DNA from 3 places in the Cryptosporangium sp. NPDC051539 genome. Region 1 is predicted to be linked to each of the others. Evidence: riboswitches for the same ligand, from Rfam matches in the RefSeq annotation. Region 1 holds a riboswitch; each other region holds the start of a gene.

Evidence for each region. A riboswitch is a leader RNA that binds a small molecule or an ion and turns the genes downstream of it on or off. The one in region 1 is predicted to bind cyclic di-AMP.
Region 2: linked by a shared signal. The riboswitch ahead of ACIBZJ_RS38210 (C40 family peptidase) and the one ahead of ACIBZJ_RS31435 (NlpC/P60 family protein) in region 1 are both predicted to bind cyclic di-AMP.
Region 3: linked by a shared signal. The riboswitch ahead of ACIBZJ_RS32910 (transglycosylase family protein) and the one ahead of ACIBZJ_RS31435 (NlpC/P60 family protein) in region 1 are both predicted to bind cyclic di-AMP.

The regions. Positions count from the first base shown of each region.
Region 1 covers NZ_JBITDV010000011.1:229,876-239,404, reverse strand. The annotation lists gene ACIBZJ_RS31465 (threonine/serine dehydratase) at 1-523, opposite strand, end outside; gene ACIBZJ_RS31460 (Lrp/AsnC family transcriptional regulator) at 977-1,429, opposite strand; gene ACIBZJ_RS31455 (BldC family transcriptional regulator) at 1,950-2,165, shown strand; gene ACIBZJ_RS31450 (UbiX family flavin prenyltransferase) at 2,176-2,805, opposite strand; gene mqnP (menaquinone biosynthesis prenyltransferase MqnP) at 2,802-3,698, opposite strand; gene ACIBZJ_RS31440 (menaquinone biosynthesis decarboxylase) at 3,695-5,140, opposite strand; gene ACIBZJ_RS31435 (NlpC/P60 family protein) at 5,176-6,102, opposite strand; cyclic di-AMP (ydaO/yuaA leader) riboswitch at 6,168-6,293, opposite strand; gene ACIBZJ_RS31430 (hypothetical protein) at 6,610-6,792, shown strand; gene ccsB (c-type cytochrome biogenesis protein CcsB) at 7,311-8,330, opposite strand; gene ACIBZJ_RS31420 (cytochrome c biogenesis protein ResB) at 8,327-9,529, opposite strand, start outside.
Region 2 covers NZ_JBITDV010000016.1:74,116-83,644, forward strand. The annotation lists gene ACIBZJ_RS38175 (GNAT family N-acetyltransferase) at 1-245, shown strand, start outside; gene ACIBZJ_RS38180 (N-acetylmuramoyl-L-alanine amidase) at 258-1,412, opposite strand; gene trxA (thioredoxin) at 1,676-1,999, opposite strand; gene trxB (thioredoxin-disulfide reductase) at 2,053-2,991, opposite strand; gene ACIBZJ_RS38195 (hypothetical protein) at 3,078-3,995, opposite strand; gene sigM (RNA polymerase sigma factor SigM) at 3,992-4,603, opposite strand; gene ACIBZJ_RS38205 (protein kinase family protein) at 4,648-6,063, opposite strand; gene ACIBZJ_RS38210 (C40 family peptidase) at 6,342-7,106, opposite strand; cyclic di-AMP (ydaO/yuaA leader) riboswitch at 7,229-7,402, opposite strand; gene murJ (murein biosynthesis integral membrane protein MurJ) at 7,814-9,529, opposite strand, start outside.
Region 3 covers NZ_JBITDV010000012.1:175,585-185,113, reverse strand. The annotation lists gene ACIBZJ_RS32915 (glycoside hydrolase family 6 protein) at 1-1,104, opposite strand, end outside; cyclic di-AMP (ydaO/yuaA leader) riboswitch at 1,418-1,595, shown strand; gene ACIBZJ_RS32910 (transglycosylase family protein) at 1,772-2,458, shown strand; gene ACIBZJ_RS32905 (MarR family winged helix-turn-helix transcriptional regulator) at 2,635-3,081, shown strand; gene ACIBZJ_RS32900 (AAA domain-containing protein) at 3,070-9,060, opposite strand; gene ACIBZJ_RS32895 (PadR family transcriptional regulator) at 9,301-9,529, opposite strand, start outside.

The DNA of each region.
Region 1 (9,529 bases):
CCGCCGCCAGGTCCGCCGCGATCTCCAGCCCCACCGTCCCCTGCCCGGCGATGATCCACGGGTCGTCGTAGGGCGGGATGTGCGCGTACCCGTACTGCTCCACCAGCTCCAGCGGACGAATGTCGCGCTCGGCCGGGCGCACGATCATCACCTCGGCCCCGAAGGCGCGCGTCGCCTCGAGCTTCACCGCGGGCGTCGTGTCGGGCATGACGATCGTGGCCCGGATCCCGAGCCGCGCGGCCGCGTACGCCACCGCCTGGGCATGGTTGCCGCTCGACTGCGCGACCACCCCGCGCGCCCGCTGCCCGGCGTCGAGAAGGGCCAGCGCGTTGCTCGCGCCGCGCAGCTTGAACGCTCCGGTCGCCTGCAGGCTTTCCGGCTTCAACCAGAGCGGACGCCCGGCCTCCGCCCACGCGCACGGCAACAGCGGCGTCCGCACTACCAAGTTCCGAATCCTGTCGGCAGCGGCCTGAATGTCGCTCAGCGTCACCAATGAGGGGGCTGTGGTGGGGATCGCGGTCATGACGGCCACGATAGCCACCCCTGCCCTACGCGTCCCCGGTAGCGAGGGCGGGCTGACCACCGAACGGCCCTCAGGTCCAATACAGACCTTTTATCCGCTTTTAAGAGGATGCTAATTCGATCCAGGAATCGCTCTTCCAATTGGAGCCCATCCGCCGACCCGGCAAAACCCACTCGCCGTTCGACACAGAAGCCCCAGCCGTTCCCCCTATCGGTTCACCACTCTCGGTATCCGACTCGGGACGGCCCAGATCCAAATCGCCGACGAATTTCCGTTCACGATTCCGAGGTGGACCCACAAGCGTTACGGACGGACGGTAAATTGTCGCCACCCCGACAGACGGAGAACCGATCCTGTCCGCAATTAGCGGCCCGGCGGCGTCCGCCTAAAATCGGTTGCGGACCGAAACGGGAAGCTAAAGCGAGAGTCACTCGCGTACGGAATCCGTCCGGTTCAGCGGTCGTCCAACGGACGAGCGCGTCCTTCCCATTTAGTGGAGAGGACCACGGTCGTCCGGGTGCGGGCCACGCCGTGGATGCGGTTCAGCCGGCCGATCGTGTGCTCCAGAGAAGCCACGTCAGGCACTCGCACGAGGAGCAGGAATGACTCCTCACCTGCGACGAACCAGCACGACTCGACCTCGGGCAAGCGCCGCAGCGCTTCGGCGATCTCGTCCTGCTCCGAACTCTCGGCCTGCAGCACGCCGATCAGCGCGGTGACGTCGAGACCGATCGCCGTGGTGTCGACCGACGCGTGATAGCCGGTGATGACGCCGGTGGACTCGAGTTTGCCCACGCGGTCGTGTACGGCCGGGGCCGACAACCCGACGCGCCGGGCCAACTCCGCGTACGTCTCCCGGCCGCTGCTCCGGAGCGTGTCCAGCAACCGCCGGTCGATCTCGTCCACGACGCCCCTCTCCGGTGGTTCCGGCTGTGCACCGACACGGCCGCTCGCCGGCCCAGGGCATCGTAAGCCGCACGCGCGCCGCACGCTGACCCGCCAGTGCGCGGAAACAGACGTGGTCGACGTTGTCGCAGCGAACGCTGTCGTCAGGAAGTGCAAACGAACTGGTTCGATGTGGACCCAAGCGCACTCGCTGAACAGGGCTCGACAATTCGTGACCACAGGCACACGACTACGTCTTCGGAATCGAACGATGACTCGAAGCCTTGCCGACGCTGTGTCAACCAGCCGTGAAATCTCCGTAATCGCAGGTCACCCGGGTAGAGACTGGTCGGCACCACAGCGAATCGATGTGCGGCCACACAATCGGTGATGCATCGACCATCGACTCCCGATCAGATCAGTTTGGCCGTTTCCGGTCGCCGAGGAGACCTCCGGTGCTTGAATGACTCGCGAACCAATAACGCCGCGCCGTTCCGGCGCATCAACGTGCGATTTCGCACCGGCGAGAAGAGAGGCGAAAGTGGAGGTTGGCGAGCGTCTACTCACCCCAGGTGAGGTCGCGGCGCTTTTCCGGGTGGACCCCAAGACCGTGACACGGTGGGCGGCCGCTGGGCGAATCAGCAGCATCCGCACGCCCGGTGGTCACCGTCGCTTCCGGGAATCCGAGGTCCGCGCGCTGCTCGCATCCGGAGACCCGGATGTCGAACTCGAGGAGCGCAGAGCGGCGGGGCATTAGACCACGTCTCTCAGTTCGGGCGCGCCCGTGCCCCACCCAGTTCGCCGCGCCATCTGGTGAAGAGGGTGTGGCCCACTCCGAGGGTGTCGAGCACCTTCCCCGCAACGAAGTCGACCAGCTCCTGCACCGTGGAGGTTCCGGCGTAGAAGCCGGGGCTGGCCGGCAGCACCACCGCTCCGGCGTCGTGGAGCGCCAGCAGATGGACGAGGTGCCCCCGGGAGAGCGGGGTTTCCCGGGGCACCACAACCAGCGGCCGCCGCTCCTTCAGGTTCACGTCCGCGGCCCGCTGCAGCAGATCTTTGGAGAGCCCGAGTGCGATGCCGGCCACGGCCGCCGTGCTCGCGGGCACCACGATCATTCCCCGTACCGGGTACGAGCCGCTGCTCGGCCCGGCCGCCAGATCGCCGGCCGCCCAGTAGCGCATGTCTTTGAGATCGCGTCCCAGCCAGGCCGCGACGTCCTCTTCCCAGTGCGCGTCGCGCACGGACCGCCCGGTCTCGTCGATCAGCGTCAGCCGGGCCGCGCGCGACACCACGAGGTCGACCGCCTCACCGGCGTCGAGCAACCCGTTGAGCACCGACCGCGCGTACGACGTTCCACTCGCTCCGGAGACACCGACAACCCAGGGCAGCCTGGTCACCAGCGGAGGCCCTGCAGGAACACCAGGTCAGCGAGCGCGAACAGGAACAGGACGAGCCCGATCACGCCGTTGGCGGTGAAGAACGCCCGGTTGACCCGCGACAGGTCGTCCGGACGCACGATCACGTGCTCGTAGGCCAGCACGACGGCGGTGAACACCACCCCGGCCCACCACAGCCACCCGTAGCCGGTCATCGCGCCGAACCACACGTACAGCGCCACCGTGGCCACGTGCACGACTGCGGAGGCCCGCAGGGACGCCGCGACACCGAACCGCACCGGCACGCTCCGGACACCGATCCGCCGGTCGACGTCGACGTCCTGGCACGCGTAGATGAGGTCGAAGCCACCGATCCAGGTGCCGACCGCCAGCCCGAGCACGAACGCCGCCCACGACCAGTGCCCGGTGACGCCGATCCAGGCCCCCAGCGGCGCGATCGCCTGGGCCAGCCCGAGGAACGCCTGCGGGAAGTCGGTGAAGCGCTTGGCGTACGAGTAGATCGTCAGGAAGAACAGCGCGATCGGCGACAGCACCAGGCAGAGCCAGCCCAGCCAGGCCGCGGACGCCAGGAACACCACCAGCGCCACGGTCAGGCCCACCCAGGCCGACCGCACCGACAGCGCTCCGGTGACGAGCTCACGCTGCGCGGTGCGGGGGTTCTGCGCGTCGATCCGCCGGTCGATGATGCGGTTGGCGGCCATCGCGACGGTCCGCGCCGCCACCATGGCGACGGTGATCAAGCCGAGCGTCAACCACTGGACGTCGGGACCCTCACCTCGCATCGCGGTCAGCGCGGCGACGTAGGCGAACGGCAGCGCGAACACCGAGTGCTCGATCATGACCAGGCGCAGGAACGCCTTGACCTTGTTCGGCGACTCGAGGGCCGAGGTCACAGCCCGAACTCCCGCCAGCGCGCGTCGACTTTCGCGACTACTTCCGGGCTCATCCGCATCTCCTCCGGCCAGCCGCGGTGATAACCCTCCGCCGGGAGTTTCCGGGTGGCGTCCACCCCCAGCTTGCCACCCCAGAACTGCTGGTAGGACGCATGATCGAGGTGATCTACCGGCCCGGTGGTGAGCAACACGTCGTGGTTGTAGTCGACGTTGCCGAACGCCCGGAACGCGACCTCGCGGTAGTCGTGCGCGTCGCAGTCGGCGTCGACCACGACGATCAGCTTGCAGAGTGACAACAGCCCGGCGCCCCAGATCGCGTTCATGACCTTCATCGCGTGCTTCGGGAACCGCTTGTCGATCGAGACGATGCAGCAGTTGTGGAAGACGCCGGCATCCGGCAGGTCGTAGTCGACGATGTCGGGGATCATGAACTTGATCAGCGGCAGGAAGATCCGCTCGGTGGCCTTGCCGATCGGGCCGTCTTCCTGGGGCGGCTGGCTGGTGATGATCGACTGGTAGATCGGCGCGCGCTGCGTCGTCATGCATTCGACGTGCAGTACCGGGAAGTCCTCCACCGGCGTGTAGAAGCCGGTGTGGTCGCCGAACGGGCCCTCCGGAGCCCGCTCGCCCGGCTCGAGGTACCCCTCGAGCACCACCTGGGCGTGCGCGGGCACCTGCAGCGGCACCGTCAGGCAGTCGACCATCTCGACCCGCTCGCCCCGGAGGAAGCCCGCGAAGAGGTATTCGTCGATGTCTCCCGGCAGCGGGGCGGTCGCCGAGTACGACACCACCGGATCACAGCCGAACGCGATCGCGACCGGCAGCCGCTGCCCCAGCCGTTCGGCCACCGCGTGGTGCGCGGTGGAATCCTTGTGGATCTGCCAGTGCATGCCGAGCGTGTTCCGGCTGTGCTGCTGCAGGCGGTAGAGGCCCAGGTTGCGGGCGCCGGTCTCCGGGTGCTTCGTGTGGGTGAGGCCCAGGTTGTGGTAGATCCCGCCGTCTCCTGGCCAGACCTGCAGGCCCGGCAGCCGGTCGAGGTCGACGGCGTCGTCCTTGAAGACGACCTCCTGGCACGGGGCCGTCTTCACCTTCTTCGGGGGGACGTTCTTGAGCTGCGTGAGCTTGCCCAGCGCCTCGCGGAAGCCACTGAAACCCTGCGGCAGCTCGGGCTTGAGCATGCCCGCGATGCGCTGCCCGATCTCGTCCAGCGAGTCGACGCCGAGCGCGAGAGCCATCCGGCGCTCGGTGCCGAACACGTTCATCACGATCGGCATCTCGCCGCGCGTCGGGTTCTCGAACAGCAGGGCCGGGCCGCCGTCGCGCACCACGCGCTGGGTGATCTCGCTGATCTCCAGCGTGGGATCGACCGGCGCGGTCACCCGCTTGAGCTCACCGGCCTTCTCCAGCCGCTTCAGGAACTCACGAAGGTCGGTGTGGGCCATGAACACCAGTATTCATGGCCCACCGACAGCTCGCGCTACGGGCGTCCGGCCCCGGCGAACGGCATGTTGTTGACCTGCTCGACCTGGACCGGCTGGCCCTCGGTCGGCGCGTGCACGACCTGACCGTTGCCGATGTAGATCGCGGAGTGGTGCAGGTCGGAGTAGAAGAACACGATGTCGCCCGGCTGCAGGTTCTCCCTGGAGACGTGCGGGATCATGTTGTACTGCTGGTGCGCCGAGTGCGGCAGGTTCACGCCGACCTGCTTCCAGGCCATCATCGTGAGCCCGGAGCAGTCCCAGACGTTCGGGCCGGCGCCGCCGAACACGTACGGCTCACCCTGCTGCGCGAGCGCGAACTGGACGACCGTGGCAGCGTTGCCGCTGGCCTGCCCGTTGTACGTCACGGTGGTGTACGAGCTGCCGTACTTCTTGGCGTACGCGGAGCGGCGGACCTGCTCCCACTTGGCCTGGTCCTTCTCGATCGACTTCTTCTGCGTGTCGAGCTGCTTCTCCAGACGCGTCGCCGTCTGGACCTGGAGGTCGACCTTCTTCTTGGTGCCGTCGAACTGGGCCTGGTACGCCTTGGCCTCGTCGATCGTGTCGCGCTGCTGCGCGGACAGCCAATCCATCGTGGCGAGCTGGTCCAGGAAGTCGGCCGGCGAGCCGGTGTCGATGATCGACGACGAGAGGCGCATCCGCCCGTCGCGGTAGGCAGCGGCGGCGATCTTGCCGACCGCCTCCTGCGAGGCGTCGAGCTTGGCCTGCGACGCCGAGAGTTGACGGTTCAGCCCGGCTTGCTGGGTCTTGACCCGCTTGAGCTGGACCTTGGCGCTGTTCATCTGCTCGTTGACTTTGTCCATCTTGACGCCGAGCGCATCGAGTTGCTTCTCGGCATCGGTGAGCGACGGTGCCGCGCTGGCGCCGCCTGCCGGTAACAGCGCGAGGCTGAGAATCGCAGCCAAGACGCTGACCAGAACGATCGGACGACGAGCGTGAGTCCGAACGGATCTCACTGGCGCGGCACTCCTTACTCCCACTAGGTCGCCGACCGGGTTAGCTGACGGGTTCGGGCGGGAGCTGCCCTACCGCCTCGACGGCGGATTCACCCCGGGAACTCGGTTCCCCGGTTCTTTCGATTAGGCGACGACTACCCGACGCCATCCATGGTGAACGGCGGACGTTCGGAGAGTCGTGGGACACGGTAGGCCATGTGTTACTCGCCGGTCCAGCCTCGCCGGAGTTTCTGAGTGAACGTCTAACAGATGACAGCGCCGCGTAGTTAGTCCACTCCGGAACGTCTTCTTAAGCGCTTCTTAATGCGGTTTTGCGGATCCCTCCGCCGAACGGCGGACCTGCTGGTCCACTATGGACAGCCGAACGGACGACCCGCACGTCGTGACGGCTGTGACGCCCGATACGACCGTTACCTACCACCCGGATTCGGAACTTTGGGGTAATTTGTCGATAACGTGACCGGCATCGAGGGGGACGGAACCATGGCGCAGCAGGCCGAACACGAGGACGTGGTGGTGGTCGGCTGGCTCCGGGGCGACGACTACGAAGCCGCCCTTGCCTATCGCCGCCGGGACGACACCCCCCGTTCGGACGATCAGCCCTCACCCCCGGACCAGCCACCCCCGGACCGCCGCTGACCGCACCCGAGAATTAAGGTTCCGACCCACCCCACACAAGGCCCGAAGTGGCATACCCCACAACGCGCCGATCCCGCTCCCAGGCTGCCGAATGGCCTCGCCCCGAACCACCGACCCGGCCCGCCACCGCGCCGAAGGCACGCCGCCACTCAAAGGCGCGCGGCCCCGCACCCGGGCCGAGAGCCCACCAAGAGCGGCACCAACCTCCGCGCCACCAGACACCCCGCACCGATCGGCACGAGCGCCGTTCAAGGCGCGCCAGCGCCGCGCCCGGGCCGAGAGCCCTCCGAGGGAGAGCCCACCCCCGCGCCACCAGACACCCCGCACCGGTCACCCAAACCAAGTAGCACACCAGCGCCGTTCAAGGCGCGCCAGCGCCGTTCAAGGCGCGCCAGCGCCGCGCTCTGACCTGGAGCCCGCCGAGAGCGACGCTGACATCCGCGCCACACGACGCCCCGTATTGGTCATACTCAAGTCGTGTGGCGCGGCTGTCAGCGTCGTTCTCGGCGGGCCGCCCACTAAAGCCCGCTGTAGGAGTGGAGACCGCTGACCGCGAAGTTGATCACGTAGAGGTTGATCATCATCGTGACGAAACCGACCACCGCGATGAAGGCGGCGCGGCGCCCGCGCCAGCCCGTCGTGGCCCGGGCGTGCAGGTAGGCGGCGTACACGACCCAGGAGATGAACGCCCAGGTCTCCTTGGGGTCCCAGCCCCAGTACCGGCTCCACGCCGCCTCGGCCCAGATCGCCCCGCAGATGATCGCGAACGTCCAGATCGGGAACCCGAACGCGTGCAGGCGGAACGTGAGCCGCTCCAGCCCGTCCGCACCGGGCAGATGCCGTCCCACCCCGAACGGGAAGCCCGGCGCGTTCGCCGGCCGGCCCGCCGCGACCCGGCGGTCGTAACCGTCGCGCAGCAGGTACAGCACCGACATCACGCCGCCGACCAGGTAGATCCCGACCGAGATCGACGCGGTGGAGACGTGGATCCAGAGCCAGTACGAGTTCAGCGCCGGCATCAGCGGCCCGGCGTCCACGTACAGCACGGTCCCGGCCAGCCCCAGCAGCAGCACCACCGGCAGCATCACGAACATGCCCAGGTACCGCACCGGCCGCCGGGCCGAGACCACGAGCCACGTGATCGTGCCGACCACACAGGCGACCGACACGAACTCGTACATGTTGCCCCAGGGCACCCGCCCGGCCGCGATTCCCCGCGACGCCAGGCAGCCGAGCTGCGCGAGCGCACCGAGGACCGCCGCGACCACCGCGGCCCGGCCGAACCACGCGGCCCGCCCGCCCGGTGAGGGCACGGGAGCCACGGCCGGCCGGGCCGGCGACACCGGCGCGTCGGAAGCCGGTCCGCCGGCCCCCACCAGGACCCGGTTCCGCTGCGCCGGCGTGGCCGCACGTGCCGCGACCAGGCCCTTCCGTCCGAAAGCGAACTCCACGGCGTAGCCGAACATCGCGATCGTGTACGCCAGGATCGCGACGACGAGCAGCGTGTTCGAGAGGTCCGCGAGTTGGGCGTCCGTCATGACGATCCTTCTTTCCCCACGGCGACCGACTCCTTGGTGTCGGCGGGTGCGTCAGGTGGCGGTTGCGCGACACCGGCGGCGTCGGCGAGCCGCTGGGACAGCACATCGAATTCTTCGGTGAACCGGTCGGGGTCGGTCCGGGCCAGGCCGCCGACGTCCATCCGGCCGTCGGGCGAGATCCGGACGAACAGCCGGCGGCGCCGCACGGTGAGCGACGTGATCAGGCCGACGAGCATGAACGCGGCCGCGACCAGCACGATCTTCTCGCCCGGATCGTGGCCGACCTGCACGGTCATGAACTCCTTGACGCCGACGAACTGCAGCTTGGTGCCGTCGTCGAGCGTCCAGGTCTCGCCGATCGAAAGCTTCTTCGAGCCGACGGACTTCAGCGCGCCGCTGTCGACCTGGTTCTGGTCGATCGAGTAGACCGACCGTGGGATCCCGGAGTCGAGCCCGGTGTCACCGCGGTACCCGACCAGCGTGACCGCCGGGTCGGCCAGTTCCGGGCGTACCGACCGGATCGGCGGCCCGGACGTCGGCGCGGTCGGCAGGAAGAAGCCGGTGAACGCCATCTGCACGTCGCGGGCACGGTCGGTCGACTTCGGATTCTGGTTGGCGTCCGGCAGGAGGAAGGCGCCCTCGCTGGTGAGCTGCGCGTCCTGCGGCAGGAACGCCGGGGACTCCTCGAACACCGTCCCGTACTTGTCGGTGTAGCGCAGCACCGGCGCGTAGCCGTGGTTGATCAGGTAGATGTTCGCGCCGTCGAGCCGCAGCGGGTGGTTGACCTTGATGTCGTACGACCGGTCCGGGTCTTCCCGGTACGCGCGGTCGCCCTCCACGTACTTCACCTTGGCCAGGAAGTCCTTCGGCTGACCGTTGGCCAGGTACGTGCCCTGGAAATCGTCCAGCTGCACGCAGAACGGCGGCAGCGACGCGTCGCGCATCCGGGTGCCGGGGGTGAACGAGTCGTAGGCCTGCACGGTGTCGCAGAACGCGTTGCCCTCGACGACCAGCATGCTGGCCTTCCAGCCCCACATCGAGCCGGAGGCGACGCCGACCAGCAGCGCGACCAGCGCCACGTGGAACGCGAGGTTCCCGGTCTCCCGCAGGTAGCCCTTCTCGGCGCTGACCGTCACCGCGCCGGACGGCTCGGTGCGTTCCACCGTCCGCCAGCGGTTCTTCCGCAGGGTCCGGCGGAC
Region 2 (9,529 bases), on a different contig from region 1:
GCGGTGTGAAGGCGATCGAGGCGTTCGCGGACGCCCGGTGGGACCAGCCCGAGTGCCTGGTCCCCGCCGACTACCTGCTCGCGGTGGGCTTCAAGACCGTCCGGCCGCACCCGCGCTGGCCGAGGCTGCGCCTCGACCTGCGCACGGCGCTCTCCTGGAAGTCCGACGTCGAGTATGCGCTGGAGAAGCTGCTGGGCTCGATGAGCCCCTCGCTGGCGCTCGGCCCCGCCCACCGCTCCAGCTGACGCGGACCCGTATCAGCTGAACTGCATGGCCTTGAGGGCCGACAGGTCGAGGGATCCGGTCTTCACGTCGGCCTCGACCGGCAGGAACACCCGCTGCACGGCGATCAGGATCGCCTCCGCGACCGTGTCGCGGAACGCGGGGTCGATCAGCCGCTGACGGTCGATCGGCGAGCTCAAGTAGCCGAGCTCGATCTGGACGGCGGGCATCCGGGTCAGCCGCAGGATCTCCCAGGTCTTCGCGTGCGTGTGGCAGTCCAGCAACCCGGTGCGGGCGGCGATCTCCCGCTGCACCAGGCCGGCCAGCCGCTCCCCCACCGTCGAGCTGACGCCGGACCCGGTACCGAAGTGGTACGTCGCGACGCCGTTCGCGGCCGGGTTCGGGTTGCTGTCGATGTGCAGGCTGATCAGCAGGTCGGCACCGAGCGTGTTCGCGAGTGCCGCGCGCTCGGCGCCGGTGCGCTCGTGGTCGCGGCCCCGGGTGAGGTCGGCGCGGACGCCGATCGCGGAGAACCGGCCCTCGAGCCGGTTGGCCAGGTCGTAGACGAGGTGCGCCTCGGTCCACGTCATCGGACCGTCTTGAGCCATCATGCCGGGGTCGTTGCCGCCGTGGCCCGGGTCGATGACCACGCGCTTGCCCGAGAGCGCCGGCCCGGCGTGGTAGAGCATCGCGGACTCGCGGAGCAGTTGCGGACGCCCACCGACGACCTTCCGGCCCAGCTGGCGCAGTGCACGCATCGTGAGCGTGCCCATCGTGCCGTCGGCCGCCAGGCCGACCTCACGCTGGAACGCCCGGAGTGCGGTCTCGGTGCGCTGGCCGAAGATGCCGTCCGCGCGCCCGACGTCGTAGCCCATCTCGAGCAGACGCTCTTGCAACGTGCGGACGTCGTCGCCGAGCAGGGGCTCGCTGACCGAGCGGTGCAGGACGCGATCGCCGAGCCGCCAGCGGGCCGCGACCAGCGAACGCCAGGTCTCCGGCCCGACGACGCCGTCGACGCTCAGCCCGCGGGCCTGCTGGAACTCCCGCAGCGCGAGCTCGCAGACCGCGTCGAAGAGGACGTCTTCCGGCGCTTCGGTGGTGTCAGCATCGGCGATCAACCCCAACGTCACCAGCGTCGACTTGACCTCGGCGGCCGCCGGACCCGTGGTGCCACGCTTGATGAACTGCATGGGGTCAGTCGCTCCTTCCATCCACGACCCTTCGGTCGGGGGAACCGAATAGGGGAACCGGCCGGAAGACCTCCGGACCGGCTTGGGGCCGCGACCAACGACCGTAACGCGTCGCGGCTACGACAGCGCACCGTAGCGTGCCACGGCGAGTCGCGTGTCGGGTATGTGCCCCTTGATCGGTGCCTCGTACCCGCTTGTCCGAACAACGAAAAGCTCCGGCCGCGTGGTGCGGCCGGAGCTACGTGCTCTACCAGCGCAAACGCTTACAGAGCGCTCTCGATCATCTTGACGATCTGGCCCTTCGGCTGCGCGCCGATGATCGTGTTGACCTGCTCGCCGCCCTTGAACACGGTGATCGTCGGGATCGACATCACTCCGTAGTCGCGGGCGGTGTTCGGGTTCTCGTCGATGTTGAGCTTGACCAGCTGGATCTTCTCGCCCAGCTCCGCGGCGATCTCGTCGAGCACGGGCGAGACCTTGCGGCACGGGCCGCACCACTCGGCCCAGAAGTCGACGACGACCGGCGTGTCGCTCTGCAGAACGTCGGCGGTCCAGCTGGCGTCCGTGACGGCCTTGGCGTTGGCCATGGCTTTCTCCTTCTTCGGGGTGGTACGACCCGGCAAACGGGATGGTAGGGGATTTATTCGGTCAGAGCGGCGACGTACTTCTCGGCGTCGAGCGCCGCGACACAACCCGTTCCGGCAGCGGTGATCGCCTGCCGGTAGGTGTGGTCGACCAGGTCGCCACACGCGAACACGCCGGGCACGTTGGTGCGGGTGCTCGGAGCGTCGACCTTCACGTAGCCCTCGGGGTCGATCTCGACCTTGCCCTGGAAGAGGGCACTGCGCGGGTCGTGACCGATCGCGATGAACACGCCCTCGGCGTCGATCACCGACTCGTCACCGGTGACCGTGTCCTTCAGCCGGACGCCGACCACCTTGCCGCCCTCACCGAGGATCTCGGTCGGGATGCTGTTGACCCGGAAGTCGATCTTGTCGTTCGCCTTCGCGCGGTCGACCATGATCTGCGAGGCGCGGAACTCGTCGCGCCGGTGGACGATCGTCACCGTGTCGCCGAAGCGGGTGAGGAACGTCGCCTCCTCCATCGCCGAGTCGCCGCCGCCGATGACCGCGATCTTCTTGTTCTTGAAGAAGAACCCGTCACAGGTCGCACAGGCCGACACGCCGTGGCCGAGCAACTCCTGCTCGCCGGGGATGTTGAGCGGGCGCCAGGCCGAACCGGTCGCGAGGATCACCGCGCGGGCCTTGTACTCGCGCTGGCCCACCTTCACGACCTTGATCGGGCCGGACAGGTCGACCTCGGTGACGTCGTCGGTCAGCAGCTCGGCGCCGAACGCCTCGGCCTGCTTACGCATGTTGTCCATCAGGTCGGGACCGTCGATCCCGCCCGGGAAACCGGGGAAGTTCTCCACCTCGGTAGTCGTCATCAGCGCGCCACCGGACTGCACGCCCTCGAACACCAGCGGCTTCAGGGACGCCCGGGCGGTGTAGACGGCTGCGGTGTAACCAGCCGGACCGGACCCGATGATGATCACGTTCCGGATCTCTTCGCTGCCCACGTCTTCCTCCTGATTGCCGTGACAGTCACGCAAACGCCATGGTAGGTGCCCGCATTCCCGGGCCCGGGCCGAGCCGCGGGTCACATTCAGCGCGCGACGGTGGTGCGCGCCCGTTCGTCGCCGGCTCCGCCGATCCCGCAGTTCGCTCCAGCGGCGACCACCACGAGCCGGCCGGGGTCGGTGTCCTCGGTCACGATGACGACCGCAGGCGTTCCCTCCAGGGTCGCGTAGTCGACCGCCAGGGGCTGCCCGAGACCGAGCGCGCCCAGACAGGCGGCGAGCTCCGTCGGCCTCGTCAGCCGCTGCAGTGCGCCCAGGGTGTCCGCTGCGGGCACCGGCGGCGACCCCACCTTCGTCGGCGGCGCCGCCTCCGGCAGCTGCTTCGTGTCCTGGGTCGGACCGGAGAGCATGGCGCGGGCCTGCTGCCCGAGTTCCGCGGTCGAGTACGAGGTACCGGAGACGTGGACGCCACCCGGCGCGGCCGGTGCGGCCAGCGCGCTCGGCGCGGAGTCACCGGCGGACGACGTGCTCGCGGAGTCGTCGCTCGCCGGCTCGACCGACCTGAATACCCCGACGCCGCAGAGGGCGATCAGCGCGACCGCGGCCACCGCCGCGACCCACTGGCCGACCTTGGCGCGGCTCCGGCGCGAACGAGCCGCTCGCTGAGCGCTGAGCCGATCGTCCGGTTCCGGAGACACCCACGGGCCTGCCGGGCCGTCCTCGTCGCTCTCCGAGGGCCGCGGACGCCCCTCGGGACGACGCCGGAGCGGCGGTTCGGCGGCCAGCGCGGCCTCGAGGCGTGCGGCCACGTCGTCGGGCATGGGGGCCTCGTCGAGGTCGCCGAGCGCGGTCGTGATGCCGGGCAGCGAGGCGGTCAGCTGCCGGTAGGCGTCGGCCCATTCCTGGTCGGTCGCGATCCGCCCGGCGACCGCGTCGCCGTCCGGGGTGCCGTCGAGGAGGCCTTCGGCGAAGTCCGCCAGTTGATCGAGTTCGGACGGTGTCACCGAGCACCTCCTTCCGTGGGCTCTTCCGTGGGTTCGACGCGTCGCCCGCCGTCCGGGTTCCGGAGATGGCCCAGACGCAGAGCCAGACGCGCCCGGCCGCGGGCGCAGCGGCTCTTCACAGTGCCGACCGCTATCCCCAGCATCTCCGCGACGTCCGCCACCGGATGGCCCTGCACGTCGACCAGCACCAGCGCGATGCGTTGGTCGTCCGGGAGCTCGAACAGCGCGGCCCGGACGTCGATCGCCGTTTCACGTGAAGCGATCGGATCGTTCGGGGCGGCGGGAGCCCGGCCGTCGTCCTCCGGGAGGGGGACCGTGGGGCGCGCCTGCCTCCTGCGCACCCGGTCGAGGCAGGCGTTGACCACGATCCGGTGCATCCAGGTGGTGACGGCCGCTTCTCCGCGGTAGCTGCCGGCCGACCGGTACGCGGAGAGAAGCGCGTCCTGGAGTGCGTCCGCGGCGTCCTCGGTGTTGCCGAGCGTCCGCAGCGCGACGGCCCACAACCGGTCCCGGTGCCGCCGGACGAGTTCGGCGAAGGCCTCGGAGTCCCCGTCCACGTGGGCGTGCAGCAGGCTCCGGTCGTCGAGCCCGCTGTGCGGCGGTCGCATGGACGCAGAGACTAGAGCCTGACCGCCACCGGCAGGTGGACGGCTCAGCCCTTGACCGTGATCTCGGAGATCGCGACCTGGTACTTGCCGCGGTCGTTGGTGCCGGTGTCGGTGAGCCAGACGACGAGGAACGGCGTGCTGACCGGCTTGTCGAGCTTCACCGTGGTGCTGCCGGCCGACGACGACTGGGACGGCGAGATCACGCGGTAGGGGCCGATGTCCTTCGGCTGTGAACTGGGCTGCGTCGTGCCGGCCCGGAGCTCGAACGTCGCGCCGGCGTGATCGAACCCGATCGTGACGCTGGAGACGTTCTTGTTGCCGCCCAGGTCGAGGACGAGGCCCATCCCCGGTTTGAAGTTGCCGAGCTTCGCGCTCTTGTACTGGTCGGTCTCCCAGGACGTGCTCGCGCTGCCGTCGATCGCCTTGTCGATGTCTTTCGCCTCGGCGAAGTCTCCGTCGGGCGGGTCGAGCAGTGTGGCGCGGACGATCTTCACCGGACCGCCGGTCGCCTGGGCCGGCGCGGACACGCTGGGTTTCGACGACGGACCTGCGCCGTCGGTACCGCCGCCGAACTTCGGCAGGCCGAACGCCGCGACCGCGACGACGACGCCGATCACGACCAGCACGCCGACGACGAGCACGCCGACGCGCGTCCACTGCGGGCCGCCGGTGGCCGGCTCGGGAGCCAGCACCGCCAGCGCGCTCAGCGCGGGATCGGCGACGTCGTACCGGCGCAACTCGCTGGCCAGGTCGGCGGCGGTGGGCGGCGGGACCGCCGGATCGAGCAGGTCCATCGTCAGCGCGTCGAGGTAACCGGGGATACCGGCCCGGATCTGGCGCGGAGAGCACATCCGGCCGTCGACGCGCGTCGCGTCGGGCAGGCCGGTGCGGTGCGGCGGGAGGACGTCTGGCCACTGACCGGTCAGGCCCGCGTAGAGCAGGCCGCCGAGGGCACGGATGTCGGACGGCTGCTGCCCGGGCCCGCCGAGGTGCAGATCGACGAGCGTCACCTCGTCGTCGTTACCGATGAGGACGGTCGACGGGGTGAGGTTGCCGTGGGCGTGGCCGGTGGCGTGGATGCCGGCGAGCGCGTCGGCCGTGTTGCGGACGAGCGCGGCCGCGCGGGCCGGATGCAACGGGCCGGACCCCAGCGTGTCGAAGAGCGTCTGGCCGTTGACCCACTCGCGGACGACGTAGGCACGCGGGCCTTCGTCGACGGCGTCGTAGACCCCGATGACCGACGGGTGGACGATGCGCCCGGCGGCGACCGCCTCGGCGATCATCTGTTCGGCTGCTTCTCCGCCCGGCACCCGCAGTTCAATGGAGACTGTGCGGTTGAGCAGATTGTCGGTACCCCGCCAGAGTGCGTGCCCGGAGGCCGCATCGGCGTACAGGGCCTCTTCAAGCCGGTACCGACCCGCCAGCACCTCGCCCTGAGAGGGCGCGCCGACCTGTGTCACAACCCGCCCTCCCGCAGTAACGACCGCTCCGCCCCTCAGGGTAGGCCGTGGGGCGGCTACTGGGGACAGGTCCATCCTGCCTGTTCCGGCGCGTCGGACGCCACTGGATGAACAGCCTTCATAGGTAGGTAGTGGTCTCGGCGTTCACGGTAGCGCTGCGGCGCACGCCCGCTCGCTGTTCCACAACCGTGTGTCGCAGCAGTTCACGCCGGTTGGGACCGGCGGGGGCGGCCCGGTGCTCGCGCACCGGACCGCCCCGCGGTTGTCCGATAGATCTCTTAGACGAGACGACGGACGACGTACGTGTTGCTCCAGATCTTGCGCTTCGCCACCGGCTGTCCGGTGGTCGACGCGTCCCACATGTAGTTGCCGCCGGCGTAGATGGCGGCGTGGGAGTAGTAGCTACCGCTACCGAACAGCATCAGGTCGCCGGGCTTCTTCGCCGACTTGCTGACCGCGGTGCCGTACTTCGTCTGCTGGGTCGCGCTGTGCGGCAGGCTCTTGCCGAACTGCTTGTAGACGTACTGGGTCAGACCCGAGCAGTCGAAGTTGTTCGGGCCGGCCGCGCCGAACGCGTACATCTTGCCGGCCTGGCGCGCCGCGGCCTTGACCACGGCGTTGCCGTTGGACACGCCCTTGATGTAGTGGTTCGGCGAGAGCGTCTTGTGCGCGCTGGTCACGGCCAGCACCACACGCCAGTTCGAGCTTCCGCCAACGGTGACGGACCACTCGATCTGACCGGACTTGCGCGCCGTCTTGGTGCTGACGGTCTTCCAGCCGGAGCTGGACTGGTACTGCAGAGAGAACTTCTTGAACGACGCGGGATTGCCGCTCACCGTGCCGATCGCGTGCAGCGTCGTACGCGATCCGGTGGAGACCGAGGTGGCGCCGGAGAGCCGCGCGCTGGCCGAGTCCGCCGCCGCTGCCGGTGAGGCAGCGACGCCGATCAGGCCAACACCGAGTGATCCTGCGAGGACGCCGGCCAGAGCGGTGGTGCGAATGCTCGCGCGCCGGGAGAGGGCGCGGTGCTTCGGGCCGGACATTGCGCGGTGTCGAGCACCGCCGGTGGTTTTGTCCGCGTACGACACAGACTGGCCTATTTCACCAGAACGCTCGTACCGTTTCGCGGGCAGGGCACACCGAGGGGAATGCACCGTATGCAAGGAGATTCCTTCCTGCACGCCTGCGAGGTGAGCTGTCGGGTTCGGGCGGGAAGGTTGATTGCCCGGCCGCGCACTGCGCGGCTTCACCCCAAGGGATCGCGCCAGGGATTTGGTTCCCGGCGACCCCAACTACGTGGGTCCCCCGTCCCTGTCCATTTGGTTGGCTACTCGAAGGGACACCGCGGACGTCGTGGACAGGGCTCGGCGTGCGAATCCTGCGGTGTGCGCGGCGTGGCTGCCGCGACAAGTTGCCGCGAAGAACTGAACCTGCGCCTTGTGGGAGTTGCCAGTCCTTTGCGACGTGCATCACAGTCGATCTGAGAAGTTAGTACGACTTCACGGCGATTTCACGCACCACCAATGTGGTTCTCGGCGCGTCGCGCGCCGGTGACACAGCGCTGTGCAACCCGATGCGGGTTGGAAAACTGAACCGGACGAACGACCGGGAACCTCACGCGGCGTAGTGGTCGTCGGTAACCGGAGCCGACGGTACGCCCAGCGTGGCGTTCCTCACGGTCATACCGCGACGGTTGTGGATAACCCTGTGTGTTTTGGCCGACGCCGTGTCGACGGTTACGTTCCGGTCGTCAGCGGCCGGGTAGGCGTCGTTTCACGGTGTCGGCGAGCTCGACGACTTCGGCGACCCGGAGTCGGAGCGCCACCACCGCGTAGACGCCTACCAGGACAACTCCGGCGACGACCAGCGAGACGAACGAGCCGGTCTTGCCGATCCCCAGCCCGGCCTGGATGCCGTACGCGACGCCCCAGCTGATCAGTCCGGCAATCGCGGCGGCGACCCCGAGGCGGGTCAGCGTCCGGGTCACGGCCATCGTTTCCAGGCCGCCGATGCGGCGCTTGAGGTAGCGTCCGGAGACGAACACGGCGACCAGGTACGACACCGTATTGCCACACTGCAGCCCGACGACGATGTACTCGGGCGGCAGCAGGAACAGCACGCCCACGTCGAACGCGAGCTTCGCGACGACCACCGGGATGTTCAGGAGGGCCGGGGTCTTCGTGTCGCGCAGCGCGTAGAACGCGAAGATCTGCATCTGGCTGATCGCGAACGGCACCAGCCCGATCGCGGCCGCCATCGTCGCGTAGCCGGTCGAGATGGCCTGGTCCTGGCTGAAGTTGCCCCAGCGGAACGCGGTCACCGCCAGCGGGATACCCAGGACGATGTACGCCGCGGTGGCCGGCATCAGAACGACCGACGGGAGCCGCGCACCGAGTGAGAGGTTTCGCCTCAGCTCGGGGAAGTCGCGATCGGCCGCGGCCGCGCTCATCCGGGGCAACAGGGCAGTGAGGATGCTCACCGCGACGATCCCGTGAACCATCATGAACAACAGGAACGCGTTGTTGTGGATGAGTGGCCCGGGACCGCCGTTGGTGCCGGCGTAGTTCGCGATCTTGATCACCGGCAGGACGCCGATCTGGCTGACGCCCACGTAGACGAACATCCAGACGCCGAGCCGACCGGCCTCGCCGAGCCCGGAGCCGCGCAGATCGAAGCGCCATTTCCAGCGGAAGCCCACCTTGCGCAGGGCGGGCCAGAGCGCGAACGACTGCAGCACGATGCCGAGCGTGGTGCCGATCCCCAGCACCGCGACCTGGGCGCCGCTGATCGTCTGCGGGCTGAGCGACGCCGGGCCGGGCAGCAGGAGGAACACGACCGCGGTGACGATCACCGTGACGTTGTTCAGGATCGGCGCCCAGGCCGGTGCGGCGAACTGGTTCCGGGTGTTCAGGACGGCGCCCAGCAGAGCGGACAGGCCGTAGAAGAAGATCTCCGGGAGAAGAAGGTAGGTCAGCGTCGTCGTGAGGCGGCGACTGGCGTCCGTCGACTCGGAACTCGCGAAGAACGCGGCGAGCAGCGGGGCCCCGACGAGCGCGAGCAGCGTGGCCGCGCCGAGCAGGACGGTGGCCGCGGTGAGCAGCTTGTGGGTGAACGCCTCGCCGCCGTCGGCGTCGCGCTTCTTGGCCGCGACCAGCAGCGGCACGACGACGCTGGTGAGGATGCCGCCGAGCAGGAACTCGTACAGCATGTTCGGGATCGTGTTCGAGACCTGGTACGCGTCACCGACCAGGCCGCCGCCGATGGCCGCGCCGATCGCCGCGGTGCGGAGGAAGCCGGTCGCACGCGAGATCAGGCTGAACATCGCCATGACGCCGCTGGAGCGGGCCACGCTGCGGGCAGCCGTCTCCTCGGGCGGGGTCTCCCCGGTGTCGGTCGGCGTCGGGCCGCCGGGCACGGCCACCGAGGGATCGGCCACCGAGAGGTCAGGGATCGTCGGGTCCCCGAT
Region 3 (9,529 bases), on a different contig from region 1:
GGCCGCGACCTTCGCGTCGCCGGTGGCCGTGGTGGGGTTGCGCCCCAGTTTGCGGCCCGACGGATCGCACCACTCGCCGTCTCCGGCGGGGCCGTTGCCGTTGCGGGACGTGTCGATCACCATCTGCCCGCCGCCGAGCGCGGCCAGCACCTGCTTGCCGTACGCGACCTCGTTACCGGACGTCCGGTAATTCGACGTGTTGAGTGCGATTCCGTCTCCGTACTGCCGGGCACCGGCCCGCTCGGCGCGGCGGGCGGCTTCGCCGGGAGCGAGCCACGCGGAGTGGCCCACGTCGTAGTAGACGCGCGCCTTGGCGCTCTTCTGTTTGATCGTCTTCGCGGCATAGGCGAGCAGGTCGAGTCGCTCCTGTTGCTGGCCTTCGGAGAGGCAGTCGGTCAGGTGCGGGAGCGAGTCAGGTTCGAGGACGACGATCGACGTCCCGGAGCGGAGGCCGGACGCGAAATTGCTGATCCAGGTGCGGTAACCGTCGGCGCCGTCCGCGCCGCCGGCGCTGGCGCCGCCGCAGTCGCGATTCGTCATGTTGTAGGCGACCAGAACCGGCACTTCGCCCTTGGACGCCGCCTGCGCGGTGTAGGCCCGGACCGCACCCTCGACCTCACCCGGATCGTCGGCGGCGAACCAGCGGGCCTGCGGTTGTCCGGCGATCCGGTCCCGGATCACGCCGACCCGCGAGTCTCCGGAGTTTCCGGCCACCCACTCGGCCGCCTGGCCCTCGGAGTCGACGTAGAGGGCGCCGAGCGGGCCGGCACCGGGCCGGTTCGACGTCGAGGCCTTCGGGACCGGCGAGGCCGGTAACCCGGGGGGTAACGCGATCGCCGAGCGTCGTGGGGAAGCGCTTTCACGGGTCTTGCGATCTTCGGTCGTGGAGCAGCTCACGGGCGCACAGGTGGGCTCCGGCCGGCCGGTCGCGTTCGCCGCCACCAGGCTCGTGCCGCCGATCACGACCACGGAGCCGAGCGCGGCCGCGCCCACCCCAGCGGTGAGCACTCGGCCGTTGGCGCGCCCACGACGGTGCAGAGCGAGATAGGGGCCGGCACGCAGTCCGACCCGGGAGAACAGGCCGGCACGTGGGGCGTCGGTCATGCGTCCCATCTTGTCGACGGCGAACGCCCGCGCCCACTCTCCTACCTGGCACTTGAGGACTCTTTAAGGGAACTTAACATCCCGCGACGAACTCGCCTCGGTCAGTTACCCCGCTCTTCGGGAGTTACGTCAGCAATCAGGCTTTAAGCGATAGACCACTGTGTCGCGCGTTGACGCCGAATCGACGCAACACTAGGGACTGCTTTGAGGGCCTAATGGCTTTGCGCGACACTTTTCTCAATCACGGTCCGGTAACTTGGCATTCGCCCCATTTTGTGGTTCTGTCGTTTTCGTCCGTTCACCGCGGACCTCATGCCCGGCTACGCCGAATCCTGCCCCGGGCGATGAGACCCGAACTTCCGGCAGGAGCGGGGGAACCACTTTTCCGGCGTCGCAGTTCGACGCCTCGGGGTGAAGCCACGTACAGCGTGGCCGGGCCGACTCAGCCCGAACCCGACAGCTCACCTCGTAGGCGTGGAGAGGGTCGGATATGTCTAAGGAGTCTTCCCATACCGCCCAGTCCAGCGCCGAAAGCCCGCGTCAAGCGGGCGGACGGCATCGGGCGCCAGGGCGCCTGAGCCCACTCGGCCGACGCCTGGCACTAGCCGTGGCCACCGGTCTCGCGGGCCTCACACCGTTGGCCATCGCTTCACCGGCCAATGCGGATGTGAACTGGGACGCGATCGCGCAATGCGAAAGCGGAGGGAACTGGTCGATCGACACGGGGAACGGCTACACCGGTGGCCTGCAGTTCGCCTCGTCGACATGGAAGGCGCACGGCGGACGTAAGTACGCCGCCAGCGCGGACAACGCAACTCGTTCGGAGCAGATCACGGTCGCCAGACGCGTGCTGCGTAGCCAGGGCATCGGAGCCTGGCCGGTCTGCGGTCCACACGGGTACAGCACGAAGAGGTACCGGACCAGTTCGACCGGCGAGGCGAGCCGTAGCTACAAGCGGCACTCGTACACGAAGAGCTCGTCGTCGTCGCACCAGAAGCACACCTGGAAGAGCACCTGGAAGAAGCGCTCGTACCACAAGTCGACGTCTTCTTCCCACCAGAAGCCGGCCTCCGTCCACCGGAAGCCGACCGTGGTGGCGGTGCACCGGAAGGGTGCGGCGCACGTGACGCACCCGACCGCCATCCAGGACTTCGTGCCGCAGCGAATGTTCAGTGCCTCGCAGCGACCGACGGTCGCGACGGTCCCCACCTACCTGGTGCTGGCCGGCGACAGCCTGGTCAAGATCGCCGCCGCGCACCACGTCGAGTGGCGGGTGCTGTTCGAGAAGAACCGCGCTCTGATCGGCGCCGATCCGAACGTGATCCACCCCGGGCAGAAGATCCTGATCGGATAAAGGACAGATCGCCAGAAAGCAGGGGGTCCCGGTCTTCGGGCCGGGACCCCCTGGCAGATGGCTGTCCGACTCGGGCTGAACGGACGACTGCGGGGCGCCTAGCGAGACCGCCATCATGACTGTTCCTGCAGGTAGCGAGGGTTACCGCCTGCCGTAAATGACCACAAAGGAGTGTCATGTCGGCCACACCGGGCGCGGTCGCCGACGAGCTGAGTGTTCTCCTCGGCCGGCTACATCGGACGCTGCGCCGCGCCTCCCGGGGCGACTTACCGGACGATCCGCTCCCCTCCGCGCAGATGGAAGTGTTACGCGTGGTGCAGGCGACGCCCGGCATCGGTGTGAAGGCCGTGGCGTCGGCGCTGGGGACCGCGCCGAACACCGTCAGCACACTGGTCGGCGACCTCACGGCCAGCGGGCACCTGGAGCGGCTCCCCGATCCGCAGAACCGCCGGGCGGTCCGGCTGACGCTCACGCCGGCGGCGACCGCACTGGTGGACGGCTACACCGACCACCGACGTCGCATCGCGGCGTCGGCCGCTGAGCAGCTCCCGCAGGACGACCTCGACGCGCTCGCCGCGGCCCTCCCGGCCCTCAACCGCCTGCTGGTGCTGTTAGGCGGGTGACCGTCGCAGCAGACGGGCCGGGAACTCGGCGTCGGTGGTGAAGCGGACGATGCCCAGCTGACCGTAGGTGGGGTCGACGACCGGGACGTCCCGGCGCTGCTCGGTCGCGGCCACGACAGCGGCGGCCTCGCGGGCGGTGAGCCAGCCCGCGGTCTCGGTGCTGGCCTCCTCCTGCCGCATCAGCTCGACGTTGGCCCGGTTGCGCCGCGCCTCGATCGACCCGTCGGGGTAGTAGCAGGCCCAGCCCACGATCTTGCCGCCGAGCTGAACCGGCGTGTCCACTCCGGAGCGGTAGGCCTGCAGCACCGCGCGGGCCTCGTCCGGCCGGAGCGAGGCGACCTCCTGATAGGAATCTTCGGACGGCGGCTCCGGGAGCACCGGTAGCTGCCGGGTCAGGTCGGAGACCGGGGGCGCCGCCGGGGTCGCGGGCTTGGCTCCGCCCGGGCCGAGGGAGTCGCCGTTGCGGTCCTGCCACCAGCTGACGGGCGAGCCCGAGGCGGGTGAGACGTGGGCGGCGCCCTCCGGGGCCGGCGAGGTGGGGCGGCGGGTCGGGAGCGCAGGCGGCGTCAGCGGGACGAGGACGGCGTCGGCCGAGCGGGCCAGGCCGGGGAGACGGATCGCCGGGTGCGAGGGGTCTCGGCGGAGCAGCTCGTCGGGGGTCGGGATCGTGGGGGCGTCGCCGACCCACTGCTGCTGGGGCGGCTGGCCGGGTTCTTCGGCCGCCTCGACCATCGAGGGTTCGAGGTTCTGCACGGCGGTGCGGAGCTCGTCGAGCCGGCCGGCGACCGCGGGCTCGTCGTCCAGTGCCTCGTAGGGGGCCTGGGCCTGGGCCTGTGCCTGGGCCTGGGTCGGGGTGGGGGTGGGGTCGGGGATCATCGGGAGCAGGACCGTGAGGTCGTTGTAGGAGGTCGCGGGGTTCTCCGCCGGCCACTCGTCCGGGGTCCACTCGTCGGGGGCCCATTCGGCGGCGGTCTCGTCCGCCTGCGCGGCGGGGGCGCCCTGCTCGGGCCCGATCTCGCTGGGGCCGGTCTCGCTGGGGCCGGTCTCGTGGAGCCCGGTCTCGTGGAGCCTGGTCTCGTGGGGCCTGGTCTCGTGGGGCCTGGTCTCGTGGGGCCTGGTCTCGTGGTGCCCCGGCTCGCTGGGGCCGGTCTCGGCGTTCTTGGCTGCTGCCTCCGGCGGCGAAGGCTCGGGGGTGGCTTCGGCGTCGTGCGCCGGATCGGCGGCGCTCAGCGGTTCGGCGGAGTCGTTCGAGTCCTCCGCTGCCTCCACGGCCGACGCGGCCTCGGCACCCGGCCACTCCGGCCGAACGCCCTCCGCCGTCTCGGCGAAAGCCGCCTCGGGGAAGGCCCCCGCGGAAACGCCCGCCTCCGGGAAGGCCGCCTCCGGGCCAGCCGCCTCCGGGAAGGCCGCCTCCGGGCCAGCCGCCTCGGGGAAGGCCCCCGCGGAAACGCCCACCTCCGGACCAGCCGTCCCGGGGAACGCCGTCCCGGGGAACGCACCCTCCGGACGCGCCGCCGTCGGGAAGGCCGCCTCGGGGGCAGCCGCCTCGGGAAGGGCCGCCTCCCGGAGGGCGGCCTCGGGGAGCGCTGTCTCGGCGAAGGCGGCTTCGGCGATGGCCCACGGCGGCTGGGAGGCCACCGCGCCCTCGGGCGGTTCGACCAGCCAGCGCGACTCCTCGGGCAGAAGGCCGAGATCGTCCATCAGCGGCCACAGCCCGGACAGCGCCGCATCGGGGTCCCGGGCGAACAACGTGCCCCGCACCCGCCAGAACACACAGCCGCCGACCCTCTCCAACACGGCCTGCCGACGCATCTCCTCCGCCCAGCGGGCCACACCCCGGTACCGACCGTGGTCGCACTCGATCGCGAGCCGGCGCCCGTCGGTCGTCGGCACCACGAAGTCGACCCGGTGCCGCCCGATCGGGTACTGCACCGCGGGCCGGACCCCCAGCTCCAGCAGCCGCCGCAACACCGACCGCTCCAGTTCGGACTCGCAGGCCGCGTACAGCGACTCGTCCGGTACCGGCTCGGCCGCCAGCGCCGCGAGCCCGAGCTTCGGCGCCGCGCAGTACCGCAGCAGCGCGGCCCTGGCGTCGTCCGGATGCAAGTTCTCCGGGCCGGCCGAGTGGAACACCCACATCTGGTCCTTGGCCCGCGAGGCCGCCACGTTCACCCGGCGGTGGTGGTCGGCCCCGGTGAACGCGGCCCGGGCCTCGTCCCGATCGGACACGACCAGGCTGACGAACATCACGTCCCGCTCGGCGCCCTGGAACGTGTACGAGTCGCCGACCTTGAGTGCCCGCCGGGCCATCTCCTGCTCACCCAGGTGCCGGACCAGCTGCTCGTTGATGTACTGCGCCTGCCCGCTGCTGGCCAGCAGGCTGATCACGCCGAACGTCAGGCCCGCGTAGTCCGGGTCGGCGGCCAGGCGGGAGATCGTCGCGACCAGCGCGTCCGCCTCGGCCAGGTTGACCTCGCCGTACCGGTCGCGCTTCTCCCGGGCACCGGGCACCCGGACGACCCGCATCGGGTCGAGCTTGCCGCGGTCGGCCCGCAGCGGCTGCACGGTGCCGTCGTACCACTGCTCGCTGGAGAACGAGATGATCTCCGGCACGCACCGGAAGTGCTCGGTGAGCATCAGCGGCTCGGGCGAACGACGGACCGCGTGGTCGTACAGGCTCGTCGTGACGTCGAACAGCGGCCAGGACGGCAGGTCGCCGAGGTGGTCCTGCCCCAGGCGCGCCACCTCGTCGTGCGCCAGCCCGATCGCGTACGGACCGATCTGCCGGTCGTCACCGACCACGACGGCGCGCGTGCCCAGCGACAGCACCGGCATCGACAGCAGCCCGCACTGGCTCGCCTCGTCGACGATCACCACGTCGAACGGCGTCGTCCCGCCGGTGAACTGCTGCAACGCCCGGTCGACGGACATGATCCACACCGGAACCGCGGCGACCGCGTCCCGCATGTGCTGCTGCGCCAGCGCGGTCCAGCCGGCCGACCGGCGTCCGGACCCTTTTCCGACTTTTCGTAACGCGGACGCCCAGCCGGCCAGCGCGTCGCGGGCCTGATCGTCCATCCGGCCCGCGGCGGCCAGCCAGGCCGACCGGGTCGCCAGCTCGCCGACCAGCTCACGGGCCCGGTCGCGCAGCGCGTCGGCCTGCCGCCCGAGCGCACCGGTGTCTTCGGTGCCGATGACGAGACGCAGCCAGGTGTCGGCCCGACGCCAGTTCCAGGCCTGGTGGCTGATCGCCGGGTCGGGCAAGCGCCCCTCGGCGGCGATCCGGCTGGCCCAGAGCGGGGCCTTGGCCGAGAGCGCCGCGTGCAGCTCCTGCCAGCGCTGCATCGCCGGCCCGGCCGCACGCAGCCGGTCGGCGTCGGCGAGCACGGATTCCCACAGCTCGTAGTCGCCGGTCGCCCAGGCGCGGTCGAGCTCACGCCAGTGCGGCGACGCGTTGGCGTCCAGCAGCGCCTCGTCGATGACCCCGCGGACGGCCGCGCCCTCGCGCTCGGCGTCGTCGCTGTCGAAGACGACCACCAGCTCGGCGACTCGGGTGGCCACCGTGGCCAGGGCGTTCGGGTCGGCCCAGTCGGCCTCGCCCGGATTGCCCGCGCGCAGGTAGACGGCCAGCCGCTCGCGCAGCGTCGGCCAGTAGCGCAGTCCGATGTCGACGACGTCGCCGACCTCGCGGAGGTACCCGCTGATCACCTCGACCGTGCTGGGGTCGTCGGGCGCCTGCGGCCCGTCGAGCTCGGCGACGAAGTGGTTCCAGCGCTCGGTCAGGCGGTGCCGGGCCCAATCCAGCCGGACGGTCGCCAGGGCGGCGTCCACGTCTTCCACGGTGCGCAGCGGAGCGCCGTCGACCCGGATCTCGTCCCGGACCTGGGCCAGCCGCCGGTGGATCAGGCGGCTGACTCCGCGCGCCTCCACCAGGCGGAGCCGCAGCATGTCGAGATCGGTGCGCAGCTGACGCGGGTCGGCCCAGAGCTCCTCGGGGATCTGCACCGCGCGGCCGGCCAGGACGCTGCGCCAGCGTGCGGTCTCGGTGAGCATCTCGGTGCAGCCGGCGACCTCGGCCTGGCAGGTCTCGCGCCAGGCGGGCGAGACCGCGAGCCGCCCGGCCAGCCGCCACTGCCAGGGCTGGTAGGCCCGGGCCCGGTGGGCGACCCGCCAGACCTCGTCGGCCAGCCCGGCGATCTCCGGACGCCCGGCCGACCGCACCGCGTTGGTGTCGACGCCGAGCGACGCGAGCGAGCCGACCCGCTGACGCAGCGAGTCGCTGTGCTCGTCGGTGCGGGCCAGCCGGTTCCCGTCCGGAAGGGACTCCCGCTCGGGGAGCCTGCGCTGTGCGTCGCCCAGGTCTTCGGGCCGGTAAGTGTTCGTGAGCAGGGTGAGTTCCGCCAGCTCGGCCTCGGCCAGCGGGAACGGCGCGCCGGGCTCGATCGCGTCGACGACGAACGCCAGCCGGGCCTCGTTGGCCCAGAGCCACTCGGCGACCTCGACCGCGGTGGCCTCGGCGCCGTCGAGCAGGAACGTGCTGCTCTCCCGGTCGGCGACCGTACGCAGCGCGTTGTACTTGCCGGCCAGGTCCTGCTCGGCGGTGTCGAGCGCGGCCCAGAGCTCGTCGACGGCCTCGGCGGCCGCCTCCTGGTCGAGCGCGCCGGCCTCGGCCTGGAGCTGGCGGACCGCGATCTCCAGCTGGCCGAGCTGCTTGGCGCTCGAACCCATGACGCTGATCGCCAGCGGCTTCAACGGCTGCGGCAGCTTGTCGCGCACCTCGGCCAGGGGCTCGTCGCGGTGGGACACGACCAGCACCCGGCGGCCGTGCGCGACCAGGTGGCAGATCAGGTTCGCGATCGTGTGGGTCTTGCCGGTACCGGGCGGCCCCTGCACCGCGACCATCCGCTGGCGGGCCAGCCGCCGCGCGATCGTCTCCTGCTCGAGGTTGGCGGGCAGCGGGAAGAGCAGCCGCTCACCGATCGACTGCCACTGCTCGGGCGGATCGTCGGGCAGCACGAGCGTCGACGGATCGTCGGCCAGCAGCGCGGCCAGCGAGCCGGACGGGACGTGCCCGGCGGCCAGCGCGGCCCGGAAGTCGCCGAGGAAACCGGCCAGCGCGGTGCGGCGCGGGCGGAGCACCAGCAGACCGGTGTCGCGGATGTGTGGTTCGGCCAGCTGGGCGTCGTGCCGGACCACCCGGGGCGGTAGGCCGAGGCGGCGCAGGGCCGAGCGGTAGAACTCGGTCCGTCCGGCCTGCTCCCAGGGGTCGAGGCTCATCGCGCCGCCAGGACCGGCCAGGTCGTGCAGGCGTGCGTCCGGAGCGTCGGGCAGCGCCTCGAACGCGTCGGTCTGCAGGCGCAGCTCACCGGTCGGCGTCACGGTGAGCGCGCCCGAGTCGGGATCGACGTCGATCGCGACCGGAGCGGCCAGCAGCGGGTCTTCGACGGTCAGGCCACCGACCTGGCCGCGGAACAGGCCGAAGCCCCAGACCAGCTCGTGCGAGGCCTCCAGCCGCACGGCCGCCTGCCGCAGCTCGACCAGCCGGGAGTACGCGTTGCGAACGGCGTCGGCCTCGGCGGCCTTGATCGACCAGGGCTGCCAGAGGCGGGCCAGCCACTCGTCGACGGCGGGCTCGACGGCGTCCGGATCGAGATCGGGGTCGCGCTCGGCGGCGATCTCGCGCCAGCCCTCGCGCAACGCGGGCCGGCGGCGCGGGTCGTCGACCGTGCCGTCGAGGAGCGAGCGGACGACGGCCGGCAGGTCCGGCGGGCGCGGGCGGGGCGGCCGGACGAGCTCCAGCCACCGTTCGGCCTCCGGCGCGGGTTCCGAATCGGACACCGGGTCCCCGGCCATCCAGCAGCCGGGTTTGCCGGCGGGAAGGGTCGCCTGCCAGACGACCGAAGCCGCCGCGTCGAGAGTTCTCGCCGGACGGGTCGAGAGCGCGCGCACCGCCGACAGGTAGTCGGCGAATCGGGACACGCGACTACGTAATGCCTCGACCCGGTCGGTCGCCGCCGCCACTGGAAACACCGCCGTCACTAGCGCCTCTCGATCCCCCACCGGCCTTCGGCCGACCGTACCGGTGAACACCGCCCGGACGGCAGGGGTCCAGCGTTACCTCACCCGGCCGGATGAGGTCCCGGTAGGCCACCTGACTACCCGGAGGCGTCTGTTGCGTACGAGCCGGATTCGCGCCCTTGCGACGAGCGAGAATTTACGTCACTCGACTCGGTTCGTGTGCGCCGGAGCCATCCTCCGCTCGAAACGCTCGATCATTGCCCCCAGAGCGCGGCGGGAATCGTCGCTCAGACCGCCACCGTGCACGTCCGGCCAGCCGGAGATCTCGGCTTCGGCGGCGTCGCACCAGTCGAGCATCGTCTCGGCGAAGGCGCCGTAGAACCGGGCCAGCAGGACGACGAGGTGGGCCCGCTCCGGGAACGGGCCGCCG